DNA from 2 places in the Nocardioides sp. T5 genome. Region 1 is predicted to be linked to the other one. Evidence: riboswitches for the same ligand, from Rfam matches in the RefSeq annotation. Region 1 holds a riboswitch; the other holds the start of a gene.
The links. A riboswitch is a leader RNA that binds a small molecule or an ion and turns the genes downstream of it on or off. The one in region 1 is predicted to bind ZMP and ZTP.

Region 1 (4,488 bases):
GTGGCCGTGGCGGGCAGGTCGCGGCGGATCGAGGTGATGCCGATCTCCGCGCAGTCCTTGTGCTTGGCGCCGACGTACCAGTGCGACCCGGGGTCATCACCAACCAGCACCGTCCCGAGGCCGGGCACGACGCCCCGCTCGCGCAGCGCGGCGACGCGCTCCGCCAGCTCGGCCTTGATGGTCCGCAGCGTCGCTGCGCCGTCCAGGGTCTGTGCCGTCACGTCCGTCATCCTAGGGAGGCCGCTCATCAGTGGAAGAAGTGGCGCGCGCCGGTCAGGTACATCGTCACGCCGGCCGCCTCGCAGGCCGCGACGACCTCGGCGTCGCGGACCGAGCCACCGGGCTGGACGATGGCCTTGACCCCGGCGTCGATGAGGATCTGCGGGCCGTCGGCGAAGGGGAAGAAGGCGTCGGAGGCGGCGACCGCCGACGACGCCCGCTCCCCCGCCCGCTCGACGGCGAGGCGGCACGAGTCGACGCGGTTGACCTGTCCCATCCCGACGCCCACCGAGGCGCCGCCGGAGGCGAGCAGGATCGCGTTGGACTTCACCGCCCGGCAGGCGCGCCACGCGAACGCGAGGTCGGCCAGCACCTCGTCGGAGGCGGCCTTCCCGGTGGCGAGGGTCCAGGTCGACGGGTCGTCGCCGCCGTCGTCCGACCGGGCGGAGAGCACGTCGCGGTCCTGCAGCAGCAGGCCGCCGGAGATGGCCCGCATCTCGCCGCCGCCGCGGGTGAGCGGCGGGCACTCGAGGATGCGGATGTTCTTCTTGGCCTGCAGCACCTCGACGGCGCCGTCCTCGTAGCCCGGCGCCACGACGACCTCAGTGAAGATCTCGGCGACCTGCTCGGCCATCGCGACGGAGACCGGCACGTTGGTGGCGATCACCCCGCCGAAGGCGCTGACCGGGTCGCACTCGTGGGCCTTGCGGTGAGCAGTGGCGACGTCGTCGGCCACGGCGATGCCGCAGGGGTTGGCGTGCTTGATGATCGCCACGGCCGGCTCGTCGAAGTCGTACGCCGCCCGCCGGGCCGCGTCGGCGTCGACGTAGTTGTTGTAGGACATCTCCTTGCCGTGGTGCTGCGTCGCCTGGGCGAGCCCGGGACCGTCGGCCAGGAAGCCGTTGCTGTAGAGCGCGGCGGACTGGTGCGGGTTCTCCCCGTAGCGCAGCACCGCCTCCTTGGTCCACGTCGCCCCCATCCACGACGGGAAGCCCGACCCCTCGCTGGTGTCGGTGAGCACGTTGCCCATCCACGACGCCACGTGGACGTCGTAGGTCGCTGTGTGCACGAACGCCTCGGCTGCGAGACGCTGCCGCTCGGCCAGCGTGAACCCGCCGGCGGCGACGGCGGCCAGCACGGCGTCGTACGTCGCGGGCGAGGTGACGATGGCGACGCTGGGGTGGTTCTTGGCCGCGGCGCGCACCATCGACGGACCGCCGATGTCGATCTGCTCGACGCACTCGTCGGGGCCGGCGCCCGACGCGACGGTCTGGGTGAAGGGGTAGAGGTTGCTCACGACGAGGTCGAACGGCTCGACGCCGAGCTCCTCGAGCTGCGCGACGTGGGAGTCGAGGCGGCGGTCGGCGAGGATCCCGGCGTGCACGCGCGGGTGCAGGGTCTTGACCCGGCCGTCGAGGCACTCGGGGAAGCCGGTGAGGTCCTCCACCTTGGTGACGGGCAGGCCGAGCGACTCGATCAGCGCGGCCGAGCCGCCGGTGGAGACGAGCTCGACACCGGCCTCGTGGAGGCCGCGGACCAGGTCGTCGAGACCGGCCTTGTCGTAGACGGACACCAGGGCACGGCGGATCGGGACACGGAGGTCGGCAGAGGGGGACACGGGACTCCTCGGACTCAAGCGAGATCGGTAACGAGATCGGGGGCACCCAGGCGTTCGATGGTCCCCGGCGTCACTCCCCGGTGGTGACCCACCTGCGCCAGTCGTGTGGCTGCAGACTACCGAGCGTCGGCGCCGATGCGAACCCGGCGGCCGTCGACCGCGATGCCCTCGCGGGCGATCCGGCCGACGGTGTCCACGAGCATCGCCCGCTCGGCGGTCTTGATGCGCTCGTGCAGCGACGCGACGTCGTCGTCGTCCTCCACCACGACCGGCACCTGGGCGATGATCGGGCCGGTGTCGACGCCCGCGTCGACCACGAAGAGCGTCGCGCCGGTCACCTTGACGCCGTGCTCGAGGGCGTCGCGCGGCCCGTGCATGCCGGGGAACGCCGGGCACAGCGCCGGGTGGGTGTTGAGGGTGAGGAACCGGTCGAGGAACTCGGTGGAGAGCAGCTTCATGAAGCCGGCGGAGACGACCAGGTCGGGCTCGAAGCGCTCGACCACGGTGGTGAGCGAGGCGTCCCAGCCCTCGCGGGTCTCGAAGTCCGACACCTTGCGCACGAAGGTCGGGACCCCCGCGCGCTCGGCGCGGGCAAGGCCCTCGATGTCCTCGCGGTCGGCGCCGACGGCGACGACCCGGGCGCCGTACGCCGGATCGGCGCAGGCGTCGAGCAACGCCTGCAGGTTGGTGCCGGATCCCGACACGAGGACGACGAGGCGGGTGGGCTGGTGCACGCCCGGAAGTCTAGGGCTGCGGCTACGCGCGGTGGGAGGGTCCGGCAGCCGTTGCCCGGTCGCGCACCAGGCGGCCCGCGACGACGGCGGCGATCGCGGTCGTCACCGGCACCGCCGCGACGATGCCGAGCCCGCCGACGAGCCCGCGCACCACCTCCTGCGCCACGATCTCCTGGCTGACCGCGATCCCGAAGGGCAGCGAGAGCGCCGAGAAGACGAGCATCAGCGGAAGCGTGGCGCCGACGTAGGCGAGCACCAGGGTGTTGACGGTGGAGGCGACGTGGGAGCGCCCGATGCGCATCGCCCGGGTGAAGATCGTGCGCGTGCTGGCGTCGGGGTCGACGTCGGCGAGCTCCCACACCGCCCAGGTCTGGGTGACGGTGACGTCGTCGAGCACGCCCAGCGCGCCGATGACCAGCCCCGCCAGCAGCAGCCCGCGGAGGTCGACCTGCGCGGCGATGCCGGAGATGTACTGGCTGCCCTCGTCGACCAGCCCGGTGAAGTGCCCGACGCTCGTGAACACCCAACCGAGCCCGCCGATCACCAGCAGCGAGATCAGGGTGCCGAGCATCGCCACCGTCGAGCGCACGTCGAAGCCGTGCGAGAGGTAGAGGGTGACCAGCATGATGGCCGAGGCCGTGGTCACCGCGACGAGCAGCGGCGGCGAGCCCTCCATGATCGCCGGCAGCATGAAGACCGCGATGAGGACCAGCGAGTACGCCAGGCTGGCGAGCGCGCCGATGCCGCGCCAGCGTGAGAGCGCGAGGACGCCGACGGCGAACAGGATCGTCAGCAGGAGGAGGGGTGGACCGCGGTCGAAGTCCTGGAAGGCGTACTGCTCCCCGTCGGGCGCCTGCGCGGTGAACGACACGATGATCCGGTCGCCCGCCACCACCTCGGGTGCCTGCGAGCCGTAGGGCAGCAGCGCCTCCGCCGCGCCGGGCGCGCCGGGACCGCTGAGCAGCTCGACCTGCGCGAGCTGGCACCCCTCGACCGCCTGGCGGCACGGACCGATCGACTGCACCTCCGCGGTGCCGCGCTCCACCTCGACACCCGGCGCGCTGATCTCAAGGTCGCCGTCGGGCCACAGCACGACGAGGCCGACGAGCGTCGCCAGCACGAGCGGCCCTACCAGGGCGGCCATCAGCAGCCTGATCTGCCGCGGTGCCGGCCCGAGCGAGGGGCGGTCACCGTGGCTGTGTCCAGCCCCCACGGTCAGTCCTCGGTCGGTGAGTCGGTGAGCGAGTCGGTGCCCGGTCCAGTGTCCGGTTCGGTGCCGGGCACCGCGCTGTCGGACGAGGCGGTGTCGGACGAGGCGGTCCGGGCGGCACGCCAGGCGAACCACGCCAGCACCGAGGCGCCGAGGAGCGCGCCGACGCCGCACGCGGTGACGGCGTGGACCAGCACGTCACGGGTGAAGGGCCCCACGAAGCGCATCCGACCGGGTCCGGCGGCGCCGCCGGACAGCGAGGCGAGCACCGCGAACCCGACCCCGGCCGCCAGCCCGCCACCGCACCCGGCAAGGGCGATGCGGTCCCAGGTCAGGAGGCGGCCGCGCAGCGCGCGGTGGGCGGAGAAGGCGGCGACCAACGGCGGGAGTGCCATCAGCGCGCCCACCCAGCCGGGAGGGGTGCCGACCGCCGGGAGTGCGGCGAGCAGGGGGACGACGGGGAGCGGTCCGAGGACGACCGCCCCGGGTGACACGAGGGTGGCGCCGCCCACCGCGAAGCCCGGGCCCAGCAGCCACGAGCCGGCGAACAGGGCCGCGTTGGGTGCGAAGGCGGCGTTGACGAGGGCGTAGAGGCCGGCCTCCGACGGGCTGGGGTGCAGCCGCGCGGTCATGGTGGCAGCCTCGCCGAAGGAGACGACGAAGGAGACGAGGAAGACGAGCGCGGAGACGGCCAGCAGGCGCGCGAG
Region 2 (4,488 bases), 1.1 Mb from region 1:
TCAGGCCTCGCAGGGCCTTGCCCAGGAACCGCTTCGCTGCCTTGGCGCTGCGGGTCGGCGACAGGTAGAAATCGATCGTGTCGCCCCGCTTGTCGACTGCCCGGTACAGGTAGGTCCACTTGCCCCGCACCTTGACGTAGGTTTCATCCAGGCGCCAGCTCGGATCAAAGCCACGCCGCCAGAACCAGCGCAGCCGCTTCTCCATCTCCGGGGCGTAGCACTGGACCCAGCGATAGATCGTCGTATGGTCGACCGAAATGCCGCGTTCCGCCAGCATTTCCTCAAGGTCGCGATAGCTGATCGGATAGCGACAATACCAGCGCACCGCCCACAGGATCACATCACCCTGGAAATGGCGCCACTTGAAATCCGTCATCGTTCCGTCCGTCCAATCTCCGCCAAGCATGCTCAAGCTTCACGATTTTTGCAACAGAGCCCGCTCACATCCTGCCTTGCTCAGCGCATCGAGTTGCAGCGCGTGGGTCTGATCACGTGTCGAGACCCTGGCGTACCCCACCAACATGCCGTTCCCCTCTCAAAACACTTAGAAACATAGATCGGTGAGAGACGGGAAGCGAGGGACAGTTTTGAGAGATCTTAGATCTTCAGCAGACTGCTGTCTTTTGCATCTCTCATAAACGGATGTTTTTGAGAGAACTATCTTCGGCCTTCACACGCACGAAAGGCGGCGAAGCTCCGCCGTTAATCCGTCCGCCGGAGATCTCGCCCAGGCAGGCCGAAGGCCGAGCAAGCCTGACAGGCCCGAAAAGCCCGGCACGGGCGTCGGCGGCGATGACGGCGGCGGCATTATCCAGGGTTGATGATGGAAGTGGAGGATATCGACAACCTCTCGCGCAACCAAGACATCGCGGTCGGACTGCAAGTGATCTTGAAGCCACGGGCCCGTCCCACCCCGACATGGACCTCGATGCCCGAACGGACGTTAGATTTCGAGTTCTAGGCGTTCTGCGATGAAGGTTGGATCCCAGCCGGGATTGAAAGTGTCGACGTGGGTGAATCCGAGCCGCTCGTATAGGCCACGCAGGTTCGGGTGGCAGTCGAGCCGCAGCTTGGCGCACCCCTGCGTTCGCGCGGCATGGCGGCAAGCCTCGATCAGCGCGGAGCTGACACCCCGGCCCGCATGTGTCCGTCGCACCGCGAGCTTGTGCAGATATGCGGCCTCCCCCTTGAGGGCGTCGGGCCAAAACTCGGGATCCTCGGCCGACAAGGTGCAACAGCCGACGATGCCGTCGCTGCAACTCGCGACTAGGAGCTCGGATCTCAGGACGAAGGTCTCCGCGAATGTCCGGTCGATCCGCGCGACGTCCCAGGCGGGCGTTCCCTTGGCGGACATCCACGCCGCAGCGTCGTGCATCAGCCGCACAACCTCGTCGATATCACCCGAGCAGGCGACCCGAACGTTCGGAGGCTCCTCGCTGTCCATTCGCTCCCCTGGCGCGGTATGAACCGCCGCCTCATAGTGCAGTTTGATCCTGACGAGCCCAGCATGTCTGCGCCCACCTTCGCGGAACCTGACCAGGTCCGCTAGCGGGCGGCCGGAAGGTGAATGCTAGGCATGATCTAACCCTCGGTCTCTGGCGTCGCGACTGCGAAATTTCGCGAGGGTTTCCGAGAAGGTGATTGCGCTTCGCAGATCTCCAGGCGCGTGGGTGCGGACGTAGTCAGCGCCATTGCCGATCGCGTGAAGTTCCGCCGCAAGGCTCGCTGGACCCAGATCCTTTACAGGAAGGCCAACGGTGGCGCCCAAGAAGGATTTCCGCGACACCGAGACCAATAGCGGAAGCCCCAACGCCGACTTCAGCTTTTGAAGGTTCGACAGCACGTGCAGCGATGTTTCCGGTGCGGGGCTCAAGAAAAATCCCATCCCCGGATCGAGGATGAGCCGGTCGGCAGCGACCCCGCTCCGTCGCAAGGCGGAAACCCGCGCCTCGAAGAACCGCACAATCTCGTCGAGCGCGTCTTCGGGTCGAAGGTGACCGGTGCGGGTGGCGATGCCATCCCGCTGCGCTGAGTGCATAACCACCAGCCTGCAGTCCGCCTCAGCAATATCGGGATAGAGCGCAGGGTCAGGAAATCCTTGGATATCGTTCAGGTAGCCCACGCCGCGCTTGAGCGCATAGCGCTGGGTTTCCGGTCGGAAGCTGTCGATTGAAACACGGTGCATCTGATCGGACAGGGCGTCTAAGAGCGGCGCAATACGTCTGATCTCATCGGCCGGCGATACAGGCCTCGCGTCCGGATGGCTGGCGGCCGGTCCGACATCCACGACGTCTGATCCGACTCGCAGCATTTCGATCGCCGCGGTGACAGCGCCGGCGGGGTCTAGCCGCCGGCTCTCATCGAAGAAGGAGTCCTCGGTGAGATTCAGAATGCCGAACACCGTCACCATGGCGTCGGCCTCCGCAGCGACTTCCACGATGGGGATCGGGCGAGCAAAAAGGCAGCAATGACGCCGTGGCACATTGGCGACTTCCACGTGGAAGTTTCACCGAGCTGACTCGGCGGGCCCAGGCGAACGGCCATTTACGCTACGCTCCCTAGTGGTGCTCCACTTAGATTCGCCAGTCGCGCAGCGCTGGCACCTTAGTGGGCTCTGTTGCAAAGATTGGCGGCAGTCAGAGGTAGGCTGTCGCTCTGCGCCGATCAGGCGGCTGCTGCGAAATGGTGGTTGAGCATGCCCATGGCCTCCGTCAGCGCCGAGGGCCCAATGCCAAAAGCTCTCTCCACAAGGCGCACCTCGCCCCTGATGCCGGGCTGCAGGCACCAGGGGCGAGCCTGTCCTTTGCGCAGGGCTCGCATGACTTCGAATCCCTTGATCGTGGCATAGGCCGTGGGGATCGATTTGAAACCGCGCACCGGCTTGATCAGTATCTTGAGCTTTCCGTGATCGGCCTCGATCACGTTATTGAGATACTTCACCTGCCGGTGGGCCGTCTCCCGGTCCAGCTTTCCTTCGCGCTTCAATTCGGTGATCGCTGCACCATAGCTCGGCGCTTTGTCGGTATTGAGCGTGGCAGGCTTTTCCCAGTGCTTCAGGCCTCGCAGGGCCTTGCCCAGGAACCGCTTCGCTGCCTTGGCGCTGCGGGTCGGCGACAGGTAGAAATCGATCGTGTCGCCCCGCTTGTCGACTGCCCGGTACAGGTAGGTCCACTTGCCCCGCACCTTGACGTAGGTTTCATCCAGGCGCCAGCTCGGATCAAAGCCACGCCGCCAGAACCAGCGCAGCCGCTTCTCCATCTCCGGGGCGTAGCACTGGACCCAGCGATAGATCGTCGTATGGTCGACCGAAATGCCGCGTTCCGCCAGCATTTCCTCAAGGTCGCGATAGCTGATCGGATAGCGACAATACCAGCGCACCGCCCACAGGATCACATCACCCTGGAAATGGCGCCACTTGAAATCCGTCATCGTTCCGTCCGTCCAATCTCCGCCAAGCATGCTCAAGCTTCACGATTTTTGCAACAGAGCCCTATCCGGCTCTTCATACCTGCGGTGGGGGTAGGTGAGCGACACGACCTGAGCGCCTGACCCGGAACGGGGTCGAGGCCTTCCAAAGTTTGGTGCGACCAAGCAACCAACCGGAAGGCCTCGACGATGCTCGAGCATACGGCGTGCGAGCGTGCACGCCCACGCCCTGAACGCCCCTGCTACTGCGATCGCTGCGACCTGTTGGTCGGCCTCGAGGGGTTCCACGTCATCGCCGTCAGCCAAGACGCCGGCACTGTCCGCGTCGTTGTCGAGACACCCGCCCAGCAGACCGGCTGCCGCGCGTGCGGAGTGATCGCCCACAGCCACGGCCGCCGCGAGGTCCGGCTGGTCGACGTGCCCTGCTTCGGGCGCCCGGTCACGCTGATCTGGCGCAAGCGGACCTGGCGATGCGGCGAGGAGAAGTGCTCGACGAAGTCGTTCACCGAGCAGCATCCCGACCTGGCCGGACCCAGGGCGCTGCTCACCGTGCGTGCGTGCTGGTGGGCCATCGGCCAACTGCGCGGCGAGCACGCCTCGATCGCTGGGCTGGCCCGTCAGCTCGGCACGACGTGGCGCACGGTGTGGCGCTCGCTCCAGCCGCTGCTGGAAGCGATGGCCGCCGACGAGGACCGCTTCACCGACGTCACCTCCCTTGGAGTCGATGAGCACATCTGGCACCACGTCTCCACCAAGCCCGACGACCAGGGCGGCCGCGGACCCAAGGAGCTGACCGGGATGGTCGACCTGACCCGTGACCAGCACGGACGCGTCCGCGCCCGGCTCCTCGACCTCGTCCCGGGCCGGTCCGGCAAGGCCTACGCCGACTGGCTCACCGCCCGCGGCGAGGAGTTCCGAGGTGGCATCAAGGTCGCCGCCCTGGACCCCTTCCACGGCTACAAGACCGCGATCGCCGACCAGCTCGAGGACGCCGTCGCGGTCCTCGATGCCTTCCACGTCGTCAAGCTCGGCACTGCTGCGGTCGATGAGTGCCGACGCCGA

Region 2: linked by a shared signal. The riboswitch ahead of ACNKF0_RS22240 (QacE family quaternary ammonium compound efflux SMR transporter) and the one ahead of purH (bifunctional phosphoribosylaminoimidazolecarboxamide formyltransferase/IMP cyclohydrolase) in region 1 are both predicted to bind ZMP and ZTP.

The regions. Positions count from the first base shown of each region.
Region 1 is NZ_CP182415.1:1,020,462-1,024,949, reverse strand. Features, by position in the region: gene ACNKF0_RS04905 (bifunctional methylenetetrahydrofolate dehydrogenase/methenyltetrahydrofolate cyclohydrolase) at 1-221, opposite strand, end outside; gene purH (bifunctional phosphoribosylaminoimidazolecarboxamide formyltransferase/IMP cyclohydrolase) at 248-1,837, opposite strand; ZMP/ZTP riboswitch at 1,875-1,952, opposite strand; gene purN (phosphoribosylglycinamide formyltransferase) at 1,954-2,571, opposite strand; gene ACNKF0_RS04890 (YibE/F family protein) at 2,594-3,715, opposite strand; gene ACNKF0_RS04885 (DUF6350 family protein) at 3,787-4,488, opposite strand, start outside.
Region 2 is NZ_CP182415.1:4,532,820-4,537,307, forward strand. Features, by position in the region: gene ACNKF0_RS22220 (IS6-like element IS6100 family transposase) at 1-376, opposite strand, end outside; partial or broken gene ACNKF0_RS22225 (recombinase family protein) at 422-523, opposite strand; gene ACNKF0_RS22230 (GNAT family N-acetyltransferase) at 944-1,444, opposite strand; gene sul1 (sulfonamide-resistant dihydropteroate synthase Sul1) at 1,571-2,410, opposite strand; partial or broken gene ACNKF0_RS22240 (QacE family quaternary ammonium compound efflux SMR transporter) at 2,404-2,472, opposite strand; ZMP/ZTP riboswitch at 2,520-2,600, opposite strand; gene ACNKF0_RS22245 (IS6-like element IS6100 family transposase) at 2,665-3,429, opposite strand; gene ACNKF0_RS22250 (ISL3 family transposase) at 3,691-4,488, shown strand, end outside.